DNA from 3 places in the Lysinibacillus zambalensis genome. Region 2 is predicted to be linked to each of the others. Evidence: riboswitches for the same ligand, from Rfam matches in the RefSeq annotation. Region 2 holds a riboswitch; each other region holds the start of a gene.
The links. A riboswitch is a leader RNA that binds a small molecule or an ion and turns the genes downstream of it on or off. The one in region 2 is predicted to bind S-adenosylmethionine.

Region 1: linked by a shared signal. The riboswitch ahead of ABNX05_RS24085 (MetQ/NlpA family ABC transporter substrate-binding protein) and the one ahead of ABNX05_RS23680 (bifunctional homocysteine S-methyltransferase/methylenetetrahydrofolate reductase) in region 2 are both predicted to bind S-adenosylmethionine.
Region 3: linked by a shared signal. The riboswitch ahead of ABNX05_RS09230 (cyclase family protein) and the one ahead of ABNX05_RS23680 (bifunctional homocysteine S-methyltransferase/methylenetetrahydrofolate reductase) in region 2 are both predicted to bind S-adenosylmethionine.

What each region holds. Positions count from the first base shown of each region.
Region 1 is NZ_JBEGDG010000033.1:8,956-13,245, forward strand. Features, by position in the region: gene ABNX05_RS24080 (pyridoxal phosphate-dependent aminotransferase) at 62-1,231, shown strand; SAM riboswitch class I at 1,579-1,682, shown strand; gene ABNX05_RS24085 (MetQ/NlpA family ABC transporter substrate-binding protein) at 1,889-2,719, shown strand; gene ABNX05_RS24090 (methionine ABC transporter ATP-binding protein) at 2,824-3,849, shown strand; gene ABNX05_RS24095 (methionine ABC transporter permease) at 3,842-4,290, shown strand, end outside.
Region 2 is NZ_JBEGDG010000030.1:30,483-34,772, reverse strand. Features, by position in the region: gene ABNX05_RS23690 (protoglobin domain-containing protein) at 1-258, shown strand, start outside; gene ABNX05_RS23685 (protoporphyrinogen oxidase) at 539-1,927, shown strand; SAM riboswitch class I at 2,053-2,152, shown strand; gene ABNX05_RS23680 (bifunctional homocysteine S-methyltransferase/methylenetetrahydrofolate reductase) at 2,249-4,096, shown strand; gene metH (methionine synthase) at 4,089-4,290, shown strand, end outside.
Region 3 is NZ_JBEGDG010000005.1:142,098-146,387, forward strand. Features, by position in the region: gene ABNX05_RS09220 (SMI1/KNR4 family protein) at 53-604, opposite strand; gene ABNX05_RS09225 (YuzC family spore coat inner layer protein) at 760-1,167, shown strand; SAM riboswitch class I at 1,318-1,422, shown strand; gene ABNX05_RS09230 (cyclase family protein) at 1,521-2,258, shown strand; gene ABNX05_RS09235 (Cof-type HAD-IIB family hydrolase) at 2,382-3,155, opposite strand; gene ABNX05_RS09240 (DUF2225 domain-containing protein) at 3,698-4,290, shown strand, end outside.

The DNA.
Region 1 (4,290 bases), on a different contig from region 2:
AATTAGTAAAAAAAGTAATAATATTTGCATCAATTATTATTTTCTAAAAAGGAGAACATGCATGGAATTCTCAAAAAAACTACAGCAACTCCCGACTCAATTTTTTGCAGCATTGGTGCAAAAAGTGAATAGTGCTTTAGCAGAAGGGCGCGATGTTATCAATCTCGGTCAAGGCAATCCAGATCAGCCCACTCCCCAACACGTTATAAAAGCGTTACAGGAGGCAGCTGAAAACCCTCAAAATCATAAATATTCTCCATTCCGCGGCCTAGTAGAATTACGTCAAGCAGCTGCAGACTTCTACAAACGTGAATACAATGTTGATATTGACCCTGAAACTGAGGTAGCTATTCTTGGTGGTACAAAAATTGGTCTTGTTGAGCTGCCATTAGCGGTTTTAAACCCGGGTGATACAATGTTATTACCCGATCCTGGATATCCAGATTACTTATCTGGTGTTGTATTAGGTGATGTTAATTTTGAAGTCATGCCACTTTTTGCAGAAAATGATTTCCTGCCTGATTATCATGCTCTTTCTGATGACGTAAAAGAAAAGGCTAAGCTACTTTACTTAAATTACCCGAACAACCCAACTGGTGGTACTGCAACACTTGAATTTTTCGAGGAAACGGCGCGCTTTGCTAAAGAGCACAACATAATCGTCTCACATGATTTCGCTTACGGTGCAATTGGATTTGACGGCAAGAAACCTATTAGTTTCCTGCAAGCGGAAGGTGCCAAAGAGGTCGGCATCGAGATGTATACATTATCTAAAACATATAATATGGCAGGCTGGCGTATTGGATTTGCAGTTGGTAACGCTGATATTGTTGCGGCTATTAATCTTATTCAAGATCATCTATTTTGTAGTCAATTCCCTGCCGTACAACAAGCAGCAGCGGTTGCCCTTACAGCATCACAGGATTGCGCGAATACGCTAAGAGCGACTTATGAGCGTCGACGAAATGTTCTTATCGAAGAAGCACAGCGCATTGGTTGGCAAGTAACGGCACCAAAGGGCTCTTTCTTTGCATGGCTCCCTGTTCCATTAGGTTATACAAGCGAGCAGTTTGCTGATGTATTGCTCGACAAAGCTGATATCGCAGTAGCTGCTGGCAATGGCTTCGGTCAATACGGTGAAGGCTATGTTCGTGTAGGTTTACTCGTAAGTGAAGAACGCTTACGTGAAGCGGTCAGCAGAATTGAAAAATTAAACCTATTTAACTCATGAACATTTGATTCCCTCTATCAAAAAACTGTCCCATCAGCTCACGCTTGCTAAGGGACAGTCTTTTCATCTCACTATTTTTTGTGGTAGCTCTAGCCCTTCTTCTATTGGATAACATTGGTCATAAACCATTTCTTCATACGGACACACCACCCCACTAATCGCTCATAGAGCCATGAAAATGCGTTTCATATCTCCCATCCCACACATAGTTGACTCTCACTAACATTCCCACCCATCTCCCTTAATGGAATATTGTAATAAAATAAAAAATTTTAAAAATTCCATTGACTTACCATAACCAATAATTTATATTAGTCCTATCGGATTTACAAAAAAATATTATAAATCTCTTATCAAGAGTAGCTGAGGGACTGGCCCTATGAAGCTCGGCAACCTCCTTTTTTAAGGAAGGTGCTAAATCCTGCAAACGATATCGTTTGAAAGATAAGAGAGGACACTTTTTTTATGAGCCTCTCTTAATTTTTTAAGAGAGTTTTTTTTATCTTCATTTACATGAAGATAAAAGCCTCAGGCGGATGTCACAGATTTTGAAAGGAATGAATTGTGCTAGCACAATTCAATATCCGGACAACAATTACGCCAAGGCGAAATTGTTTTTTTATACAAACCGATAAAACAACTTTGGAGGTATGTCTCATGAAAAAGAAAAACAAAATTTTACTAGGTTTAGCAAGTCTCACATTAGTAGCAGCATTAGTAGGTTGCGGTACTAAAGAAGATAAAGGTAGTCAAGGTAAGGCTATTAATGAAAATAAAATTGTAGTAGGTGTAACTTCTGGTCCACACGAACAAATTGCAGAAGTTGCTGCAAAAGTTGCCAAAGAAAATGGCTTAGAGGTAGAACTAAAAACGTTCTCTGATTATGTTTTACCAAATACATCGTTAGCCGAGGATGATCTTGATGTAAACAGCTATCAACACAAGCCTTTCCTCGATGCATTTAACAAAGATCACAAAACAGATTTAGTGCCAGTAGGAAAAACAATTTTAACTCCAATGGGCATTTACTCTGAGAAATATAAATCATTGGATGAAGTTCCTGATGGTGCTACATTCGGATTACCAAATGATCCAACGAACGGTGCTCGTGCTCTATTTGTCCTTCAAGAGGCAGGCATCATTAAATTAAAAGAAGGTGCAGACTTAACAGCTTCTACTCGCGATGTGGAAGAAAACAAAAAGAATTTTAAATTCATTGAATTAGAGGCTGCACAAATTCCGAAGCAGCTTAGTGAAGTAGATGTGGCAGCTATTAATACGAACTTCGCTCTTGATGCTGGTATTGATCCTAAAAAAGACTCCATTCTTTTAGAATCTACTAACTCTCCATATGTAAACTACATCGCGGTACGTTCTGAAAACGAGGATGACCCAGCGATTAAAAAATTTGTTGAAGCCTATCAATCTGATGAAGTACGCAAATTTATTGAAGAGGAATTCAAAGGTTCTATCATTCCAAGCTGGTAAGTAACGATGAAGGGCCTTTCATAAATTAAGAATCTGCGAGACTCCTATAGGAATGCTAGCAGATTCTTGCTTTATAAAAGGACTTAGAAAGGAGATATCACAGTATGATTCAACTAGAAAATATAACAAAAGAATTTAAAACTAAAAAAGGTATCGTTAAAGCAGTAGATGGCATTAACCTACATGTCAAAAAAGGTGAAATTCATGGGGTTATTGGCTACAGTGGTGCAGGAAAAAGTACCCTTATTCGCTGTGTTAATTTATTAGAGCGTCCAACAACAGGTAAAGTATTGATCGACAATGTAGATATTACTTCCCTTTCTTTAAACGACCTTCGCGAAACGCGTCAAAAAATCGGCATGATCTTCCAGCATTTTAATCTCTTAAAAACAGCGACCGTTTACAACAATATCTCGGTACCATTAAAACTTCTAGGCTATAACGACTCTGAAGTGAAAAAACGCGTTGCAAAATATGCAGAAATTGTTGGCCTAACAGAGAAATTAGATAGTTATCCTAGCCAGCTTTCGGGTGGTCAAAAGCAACGTGTCGCTATTGCACGTGCACTAGCCCAAGAGCCTGAGATTTTACTCAGTGATGAAGCGACAAGTGCTCTCGATCCTGAAACAACTGACGCTATTCTTGAGCTTCTCTTAAAAATTAACCGTGAACTGGGCATCACTATTTTACTCATTACACATGAAATGAATGTTATTCAAAAAATTTGCGATGATGTATCCGTTCTTGAATCAGGGACGGTTGTGGAATATGGCTCTGCTATAGAACTATTTTCGAAGCCTCAGCACCCAACGACACGAAAGTTTTTAAACACTATTTCTCAACGTAATTTATCTCCTTCCCTTATCGAGCAATTGAATCTTTCCGGAAGTGTGATTCGTTTAACATTCCTTGGTGAAAGTACCGGGAAGCCATTACTTGCAGAAGTGAGCAAAGTTTATGATGTACAACCAAATATTTTAACAGCCAATATCATTGAATTAAAAAATGGCATCGTCGGGAATATTGTCGTGCATCTTCACGGTGAGGCACATATCGTAGAAAAGGCACTTAAATATTTTACAGAAAACGGGGTAGACGTTGAGGAATTAGGAGGCGAATTAAATGAATAGCATTCAAAGCTTCTTTGCAGACTGGTCAAATGTTATTGGGCAATCCATTATCGAAACCTTTCAAATGGTCGGGATTTCATTATTGTTCTCTATTTTAATTGGGATCCCTTTAGGGCTTTTAATCGTTTTAACCCGACCAGGGCAATCATTTGAAAATAAATTTCTCTATCAATTTTTCAATTTATTTATTAATATTATTCGCTCTGTACCGTTCATTATATTACTATTCTTCATTTTACCGTTCACTAAGCTGATCGTTGGCACAACTATTGGTGTAAAAGGTGTTATTGTGCCGCTTGTTGTTTATACAGCGCCTTATATTGCGCGACTTATGGAAACGGCACTATTGGAAGTTGATCCAGGTGTTGTGGAAGCTTATACAGCAATGGGTATTAAACGACGTCACATCATTTGGAATGTCTTACTACGTGAGGCTCGTCC
Region 2 (4,290 bases):
AATGAGCGGACTGATAAACTTGTTCACTCGCTTAGTAATATTCAAGAAGAGGTAACTTCTGGTGAGGAAAACATGGTTCAAACGGAAGGCCAATTTACTAATATATTGGACGCTATGACCGAAGCCAAAGAACAAAATGGACAGATGGAAAAAGAAGTACAAGCAATAGTAGAAGTACTAAGTCAATTAGGTATTGCTTTTAATGAAGTGAAAAATTCCGCTGAAGAACTAGCTAGCTTTGCACAAAATTTAAATTAATGAAGTGAAAAGCAGGAGACAAAGAAAAATAAAGATGCTTTACACTGTAGTGTATAATAACACTATATCAACTGTTAATATATACGATCCGCTAGGTAGATAAAAATACCGGTGAAAATATGCTGTTAAATTCAATATATACTAATTGAACATAGAAAAGAATGGAGCTATCCTATGCGCTGGATAGCTCCATTTTTGCTAAATTTGTAAAGGGTTTAACGTAATTTTCGATAAAAAAAGTTTATACTGAAATAAAGAACTAAAAATAGGGGCGGTTAATATGAAAACAGTAGTTGTATTAGGTGGCGGAATTACGGGTTTGTGTACGATGCATTATTTACAACGTCAAGTTCAGGAGAAAAACTTAAATGTAAAGCTAGTACTCGTTGAAAAAAATACATACCTTGGTGGTAAGCTTCACTCTGCATATGAACAAGGCTTTATCATGGAAACAGGAGCAGATTCTATAGTAGCGCGTCATAAAGGTGTTATGGAGTTAGTAGAAGAACTTAATTTTGAACAAAATCTTGTGTATAACGAAACGGGTGTTTCGTATATTTTCACAAATAATGAGCTACATGCTATCCCAGCAGATTCAACGTTTGGTATTCCTATGAGCTTACAATCTCTAGAGGAAAGCACGCTTGTATCAGAGAAAGGTAAAAAAGAAGCATTAAAGGATTTAACCATGCCAAATGAAGAATTTACAAAGGAAAGTTCGATTGGAGAATTTTTAACGTACTATTTAGGTGAGGAGCTTGTTCAAAACCAAATAGCGCCCGTACTTGCAGGTGTATACTCGGGAGATTTAAATCAACTTTCAATTGCTTCCACTTTACCGTATTTAATCGATTACAAAAATGATTACGGTAGTATTATTAAAGGCTTTGATGCAAACAGGGAACAATTTTTGAAAGCCGCCAATAAAAAATTTATTTCATTTAAAAATGGTTTATCGTCATTAATTGATCGACTTGAAGAAACATTAACGGATGTAGAAATTATAAAAGGGATTGCCACTATAAGTGTTAAAAAGCAGGAGAATCAGTACTCCGTTACATTAGCAAACGGTAAAATAATTGAAGCAAATCATGTTGTCATGGCACTGCCAAATGAAGCGGTACAAAGCTTATTGCAGGATGAATCTTTGAACGGCTATTTTGAACAATTCAATACTGCATCCGCCATTACGATTTACTTAGGGTTTGATGTACCAGATAATAGATTACCCGCGGATGGAACAGGCTATATTGTGTCACATAATTCGGATGTTATTTGTAATGCAGCAACGTGGACAAGTCGCAAGTGGAAACACACGTCAGCAGAAGGAAAATTACTTGTACGACTTTTTTATAAGAGCATTAACCCTGAGTATGAGAGATTGCGTTTGATGTCAGATGAAGAGTTAGCAGCGGTTGCTCTAGAAGATGTAAGAAAAAGCTTGGGGATTGAGGAAACACCAACAATTGTGGACGTGACAAAATGGATCGACCAAATGCCAAAGTATGATTTGGCACATCGTGAAGCGTTGCAAGGTCTCGTACAAGAGCTTGAGAAAAACTATCCGAATTTATCAATAGCGGGTTGCTCTTATTTCGGAGTGGGCATAGGTGCGTGTATTCAAAATGGTAAAAAAATTGGTGAGGAGCTTGCTGAAAAACTATCGTAATTGTTTGATTTAAATCAAAATATGGTATTTTTCGTGAGATTTTACCTCTGTTCTGTGAAATAGTCTTGACTCAATCGTTCGTAAACGATATGATTCTTTTAATTATTTAAAAAATTCATACAACATTCTTATCAAGAGAAGCTGAGGGACTGGCCCTGTGAAGCTTCAGCAACCAACTTATTGTCAGGTGCTAAATCCAGAGGACCGTAGTGTCGAAGATGAGAAGGAAAAACAATGACGAAACGTTAAAGCCTTCTTTTTATGTAAAAGAAGGCTTTTTGCATTTTAATTTTTATAAATAAAGGAAGAGAGGCTAGTTTTATGGGATTGCTTGAAAGGTTAAAAACGCATGTTCTTACAGCAGATGGTGCAATTGGTACAGTTTTATATGGCTATGGCTTGGAGTATTGCCACGAGGAAATGAATATACAAAGACCTGAATTAATTGAAAAGATTCATAGAGAGTATATAGCGGCAGGTGCCGATATTATTCAAACGAACACTTACGGAGCTAATGCCATAAAATTAGCCCGCTATGGATTAGAATCTCGTGTGCAGCAGTTTAATGAAGCTGCTATAACGATTGCAAAACGAGCAGCGGCAGATGGTGGACAATTTGTTTTAGGTACTATTGGGGGAATCCGTGGTATTCGAAAAAGCGACGCAACGTTAGAGGAAATTTTAGCAACAGTTGATGAGCAGGCAACCGTTTTACTTGCAGGAAATCCAGATGGCCTTTTACTTGAGACATATTATGATTTTGAAGAGTTAACAGCGACTTTAGCAATGCTACGAGCTAAAACGAAATTACCGATTATTGCTCAAGTTTCTATGCACGAACCAGGAATTTTACAAAATGGAATGAGCTTAAATAACGCTTTACATGAACTTGAAGCGCTAGGTGCTGATCTCGTAGGTGTTAACTGTCGCTTAGGTCCTCACCATACAATACAAGCATTTGAAGGTGTGGAGCTTCCTAAGAAAGCATTTATGTCAGCGTATCCGAATGCTTCTCTTCTTGATGTAGAGGATGGCCGTGTCGTTTATGAGTCGGAGGCAGATTATTTTGGTCGAGCAGCTGTAGAGCTTCGTGATCAGGGGGTACGTTTAATTGGTGGTTGCTGTGGTACGACACCAAAGCATATTGCTGCAGCGAAAAAGTACTTAGAGGAGTTATCTCCAGTCGAAGAAAAGTATGCAAAGCCAGAAAAAGTAGAGATTGTCCGTGAGGCTGAGCCAGCAAATTACGAACCATTACATGTAAAAGTAAAACGAGAACGCTCAGTTATAGTGGAATTAGATACACCAAGACATTTAGAAATTGAAGGCTTTATTGCGGGAGCAAGAAAAATATATGAGGCGGGCGCAGATGTAGTCATGATGGCAGATAATTCACTTGCTTCTCCAAGGATTAGTAATGTCGCAATGGGTGCCTTACTGAAAGAAACACACGGGGTACGACCGTTAACTCATATAACATGCCGAGATCGTAATTTAATTGGACTTCAATCACATTTAATGGGATTAAATGCACTAGGTATTCACGATATTTTAGCAGTGACTGGAGATCCGACGAAGGTGGGCGATTTCCCAGGGGCCACAAGCGTTTATGACGTATCTTCAATGGAGCTAATCCAATTAATAAAACAGTTAAATGAAGGTGTATCGTTCTCGGGGAAACCACTTCGTAAAAAGGCGAATTTCTCTGTAGCGGCTGCCTTTAATCCTAATGTACGTGTACTAGATCGCGCGGTATCTCGATTAGAGAAGAAAATTGAATATGGGGCAGATTATTTTATTTCGCAGCCTGTTTATACAAAGGAAAAAATCGTGGAAATATACGAGGCGACAAAGCATTTAGAAACACCAATTTATATAGGTATTATGCCAGTAACGAGCTATAAAAGTGCGGAGTTTTTACATCATGAAGTGCCAGGCATCAAACTATCCGATGATGTGTTAGCCCGTATGAAGGCATGTGGCGATGATAAAGAACGCGCAACACTAGAAGGGATTGCAATTGCCAAGGAATTAGTAGAAGTAGCAGCGGAATATTTCAATGGTATTTACCTCATCACACCATTTTTACGCTATGACATGACACTAGAATTGATGAAATTTATTGAGCAATTGGATGAACAGAAAAAAGGGGTAAGTATAAATGGCTAAGCACTTGATTGAAGAACAACTAGAGAAACGAATTTTAATTCTTGATGGCGCAATGGGTACAATGCTACAAAATGAAAATTTATCAGCAGAGGATTTTGGCGGCGAGGAATATGATGGCTGTAATGAAAATCTCGTGCTAACTAGACCAGATGTGCTTGAAAAAGTTCATAGAAAATATTTAGAAGCTGGAGCAG
Region 3 (4,290 bases), on a different contig from region 2:
TATAAATAAAAAATGTGAGGAAGGTGCTTTCTAAAATGCACCTTCCTTTTTGCTATTTATTAGATTCAAGGAAAGTATCATCAAAATATGCTTTTAAATTTGGATACAGATAGTCTAATGACGATAGAATATCGGCATCATCATCAAATAAAATTTCATGTTCAATTTCATATATGGCACAACTTTCTTCATCAGCGTTATTATTTAAATCAATACAAATTATTTTTCCATACTCTGTATCCCACGAAAATGGAAGATATCCTAAACTGCATAATGATGGATTAAACATATCTCTTACATTATTTAAAGGATCCTCAATACTTTGGTCAGGTATTACACCAAAATAATGATGATACGTTGAAATAAAAGCTTTATACCATTCGGGAAAATTAAGTCCGAACTCTTTTTCTAACGTTTGAATATCTCCCTCCGTTACGGTGGAAGGAATCATTCTCCACACAGACCACTCTGCATCGATATCAACTACCTTCATTTCTTCAGGTACATCCAGGCACATCCACCTACAAAATCCATCTTCAGACACCTGATTATAACGTTCATAGTAAACTTCAAAACCATTTTTTATGTATGCACGAATATCCATTTTAATAACTCCTTTTGAAGAAGAATAAATTGATCGGGATTTAAGCCGTTGAACTGAGGTCCTTTTCGCTCAAGCTTTTCAAAGCACGGCCATTAACACCTAAAGTCTCTGTTGTACATAAGATAATGTATCAACTATAGGATAGGAGGAATTTAGTGTATTACAATCCTTATCCGTATTTTGTCTATCCTAATTATTATCCGGCATGGGTAATGGCAAATCAACCAACTACTCAACTACCTTCTAGACATCTAGCAATGCCTGACCCAACGAATAGAGGTCCATTTCCATCCATCAATACAGTAAAATTAAAGACTTCTGCGAAACGAATCAAAGTTATTATGCAGCAAGCACAATTACTTACGGATAAAATTGATGAATCAGAGCAATTTGCACATGATCTTATGAACGCAGCACAACAATCAAATAAAACAGAAGTTGAAAAGTTAATTGCGTCAACAGGCATTACGGTAAAATTCGATACTACCTATACACCAGATGGATTTCGTATACTATTTACTGATAGCGGCTGTTGTAAGCTAACACTAATTTTGGGTTGGTGAAAAGTTGGTCCTTTGAAGAGGGCCTCTTTTTTTTGCCTTTAGCATCTTCTTTATGAATTATAACCACGTATCCCTACTGAACTTGTAAACTATATATAAATATGCTAAAGTATTCATAAATTTCATTTCTGAAAATTCTTATATTTTATTTTCTTATCAAGAGAGACGGAGGGATTGGCCCTATGAAGTCTCAGCAACCAGCCTATAGGTATGGTGCTAATTCCAAATGGCAAAATTTAGCCTTGAAGATGAGAATACTTACTGCATTTGCTTTGCACAAGAGTCCTCTTCTACAAGGAGGGCTCTTTTTTATTGTTGCATTTAAAATAATTAACAGAAAGCAGGGAACTATAATGACAAACGAACTTTTACAAGCAATACAACTATTGAAATCAAAAGAATGGGTTGATTTAACACATATATTCGGTCCAGACTCTCCTCATTTCTTTATGTTTGATGATGCAAAATTTGAAACATTATTTTCCCATGATGATGGCTTCTTTGCACAACAATTCACTTTCCCTGGGCAATACGGAACACATATCGACCCACCTATCCATTTCGTGCGAGATGCACGTTATTTAGAGGAATTGGAGCTAAAAGAACTAGTGCTACCACTAATCGTTATTGATAAATCGAAGGAAGCTGAAATTAACAACGATTACACGTTAAGCATTCAAGATATTCTTAACTTTGAAGCTGAATATGGAGAAATTGAAGAAGGTACCTTCGTTGCGCTACGTACCGATTGGAGTAAACGTTGGCCAGATAAAGAGGCTTTCAGCAACAAAGATGCTGATGGCAATAATCATATTCCTGGCTGGGGATTAGAAGCGTTGCAATTTTTATTCAACGAACGAAAAGTAAGTGCGATCGGCCACGAAACTTTTGATACGGATTCAGCAACAGATTTTCGTAAAAACGGTAAGTTAGATGGCGAATATTTTGTGCTTGAGCAAGATACTTATCAAATTGAGCTTATGACAAATTTGGATAAGCTACCTCCAAAAGGCGCCGTTATATTCAATATTGTGGCAAAGCCTGAAAAAGCATCTGGATTCCCTGTCCGCTCATTTGCTATATTGCCTTAATATAGCAACAGGTCTGATTCAATACATATTGAACCAGACCTTTCTTAATCATTTATTTAGATTTTTTTCCTTTTTAGAAACACGATCAACATAAGAGCTATGAACTTAATACGATTTTTTCCATTAAATGATTTTTAGCTCACGAAGAGCATAATCAATACCATCTTCTGTTGATTTCTTTGTTACAAAATTAGCGACATTTTTTAAAGCTTCACTACCATTACCCATCGCAATACCAAAGCCGACCTGCTCTAGCATGTCGATATCATTATCTCCATCCCCAAAAGCAAGTGCTTCTTCTGTACTCAAGTCGAAATATTCTAGTACAGCTTGAACAGCAATAGACTTAGAAATATCATGTTGCAAAATATTTGTAATGTACGGATGCCACCTTTTAAATAATAAATGAGGAAATGTAGAGGTATACTTTTTCTCAATATCCTCATCAACATATAAACACATTAAATACACCTCTTGCGTTACAATATCTTCATTGATAACGGGAAACTCCCGCAAAGATAATGTTTCTTTCATAGCTTTTAATGTTTCTTCTTCTTGGACGTTATTCATTGATAATGTTTCTGTGAAAAACGATAGACTTTGTTTATTTTCATCAGCAAAAGCCTTCACTACTTGGACCACTTCTTTGGCGACCGGTATTTTATGTATGACTTGATCTTGGTGCTTAACATATGCACCATTAGCTGTAATAAACGTCTCTATTCCTACATTTCTTAAATCCTGGCACATTGATAAAGGTCTTCCTGTAGCAGCTACAATATGAATTCCTTTATCCTTTAATTGTTGAATAGCATTCCTTGTACTTTCTTGCATACGACCATCTTCATAATTAACAAGCGTTCCATCTACGTCAAAAAATACAATTTTATAATCCATTGTTCTCTCCTTTTCATTTTGTATATTTTCACCAAGTGCATTGGTGATAAATCTATAATTAAAAGGCTAATTTTCACTACAGGCAAGCGTTGTATGACTCCTCTTATTGGTCAACATCCAATTCTATATTTTCCCAACTAATACAATTTTTATTTTACATTAAGAAACATCTTTATACCGAAATTAGTTATAGGTAATATTACATACGCAATAACTTTTTTAATTAAATATATGTACGTATTTTGACAAACTTAAAAGAATGTATAACTTGCTTTAACTACACCGATAAACACTATTACGGGTACATACCTAAATTTCAAAAAACTAAGAAAGTAATGAACATTTTTATTTTAATAATTCTAAAGGAGTATACCAAAGAACATAGAATTGTTAAAATAAGAGAAACTAAATTAAATATATTGAACGACATTGTCCTTCATATAAATAGAACAAAAGAAATATACCCACATTCATCTCACTACCGTCAGAGGTGAGAGTATTCTACATGAAATTATTATTTGGGTGGAAAGGAGTTGATTCTGATGGCATTTAACATTTACTACTATGAAAGTAGTGTGGATTGTAAGTTTTGTAAAAAGCATTTTACTACATATAAAGTACGCCCTAATCGATATAAAATTATCGAAGAACAAACAGACTTCATGCCAGTTTATGAGGGTTTAAACCCGTTATTATATGAGGTTGCCGTTTGTCCGCATTGTGGCTACGCGTACCACAAATCTATGACAAGAACGTATGGACCTTTCATGCTTCTTATAGATGAGCTTTACATTAAAGAGCTACAAAAACCAATGGATATTTGCAAAGAACGTACGATTGATGATGCCATTGTAAGCCTTAAATTAGCCTACCTTGTATCAAGAGCATCAATGGAAGAGTCACTTCTTATGGCCAATTTCGCACTAAAAATAGCATGGCTATATCGCTTAAAAGATGATCATGAATCGGAAATGCGCTACCTCTTTGCTGCAAGAGACTTTTACAGTAAATCTTTTGCATCCAATCAAGAGGGCGGAGAGAGAATTCAATATTTACATGCAGAATTAAGCCTTCGACTTGGAGATATTGCTGAGGCGAAAAAAGGATTCTCTCGATTAATTGCAGATCGACATGT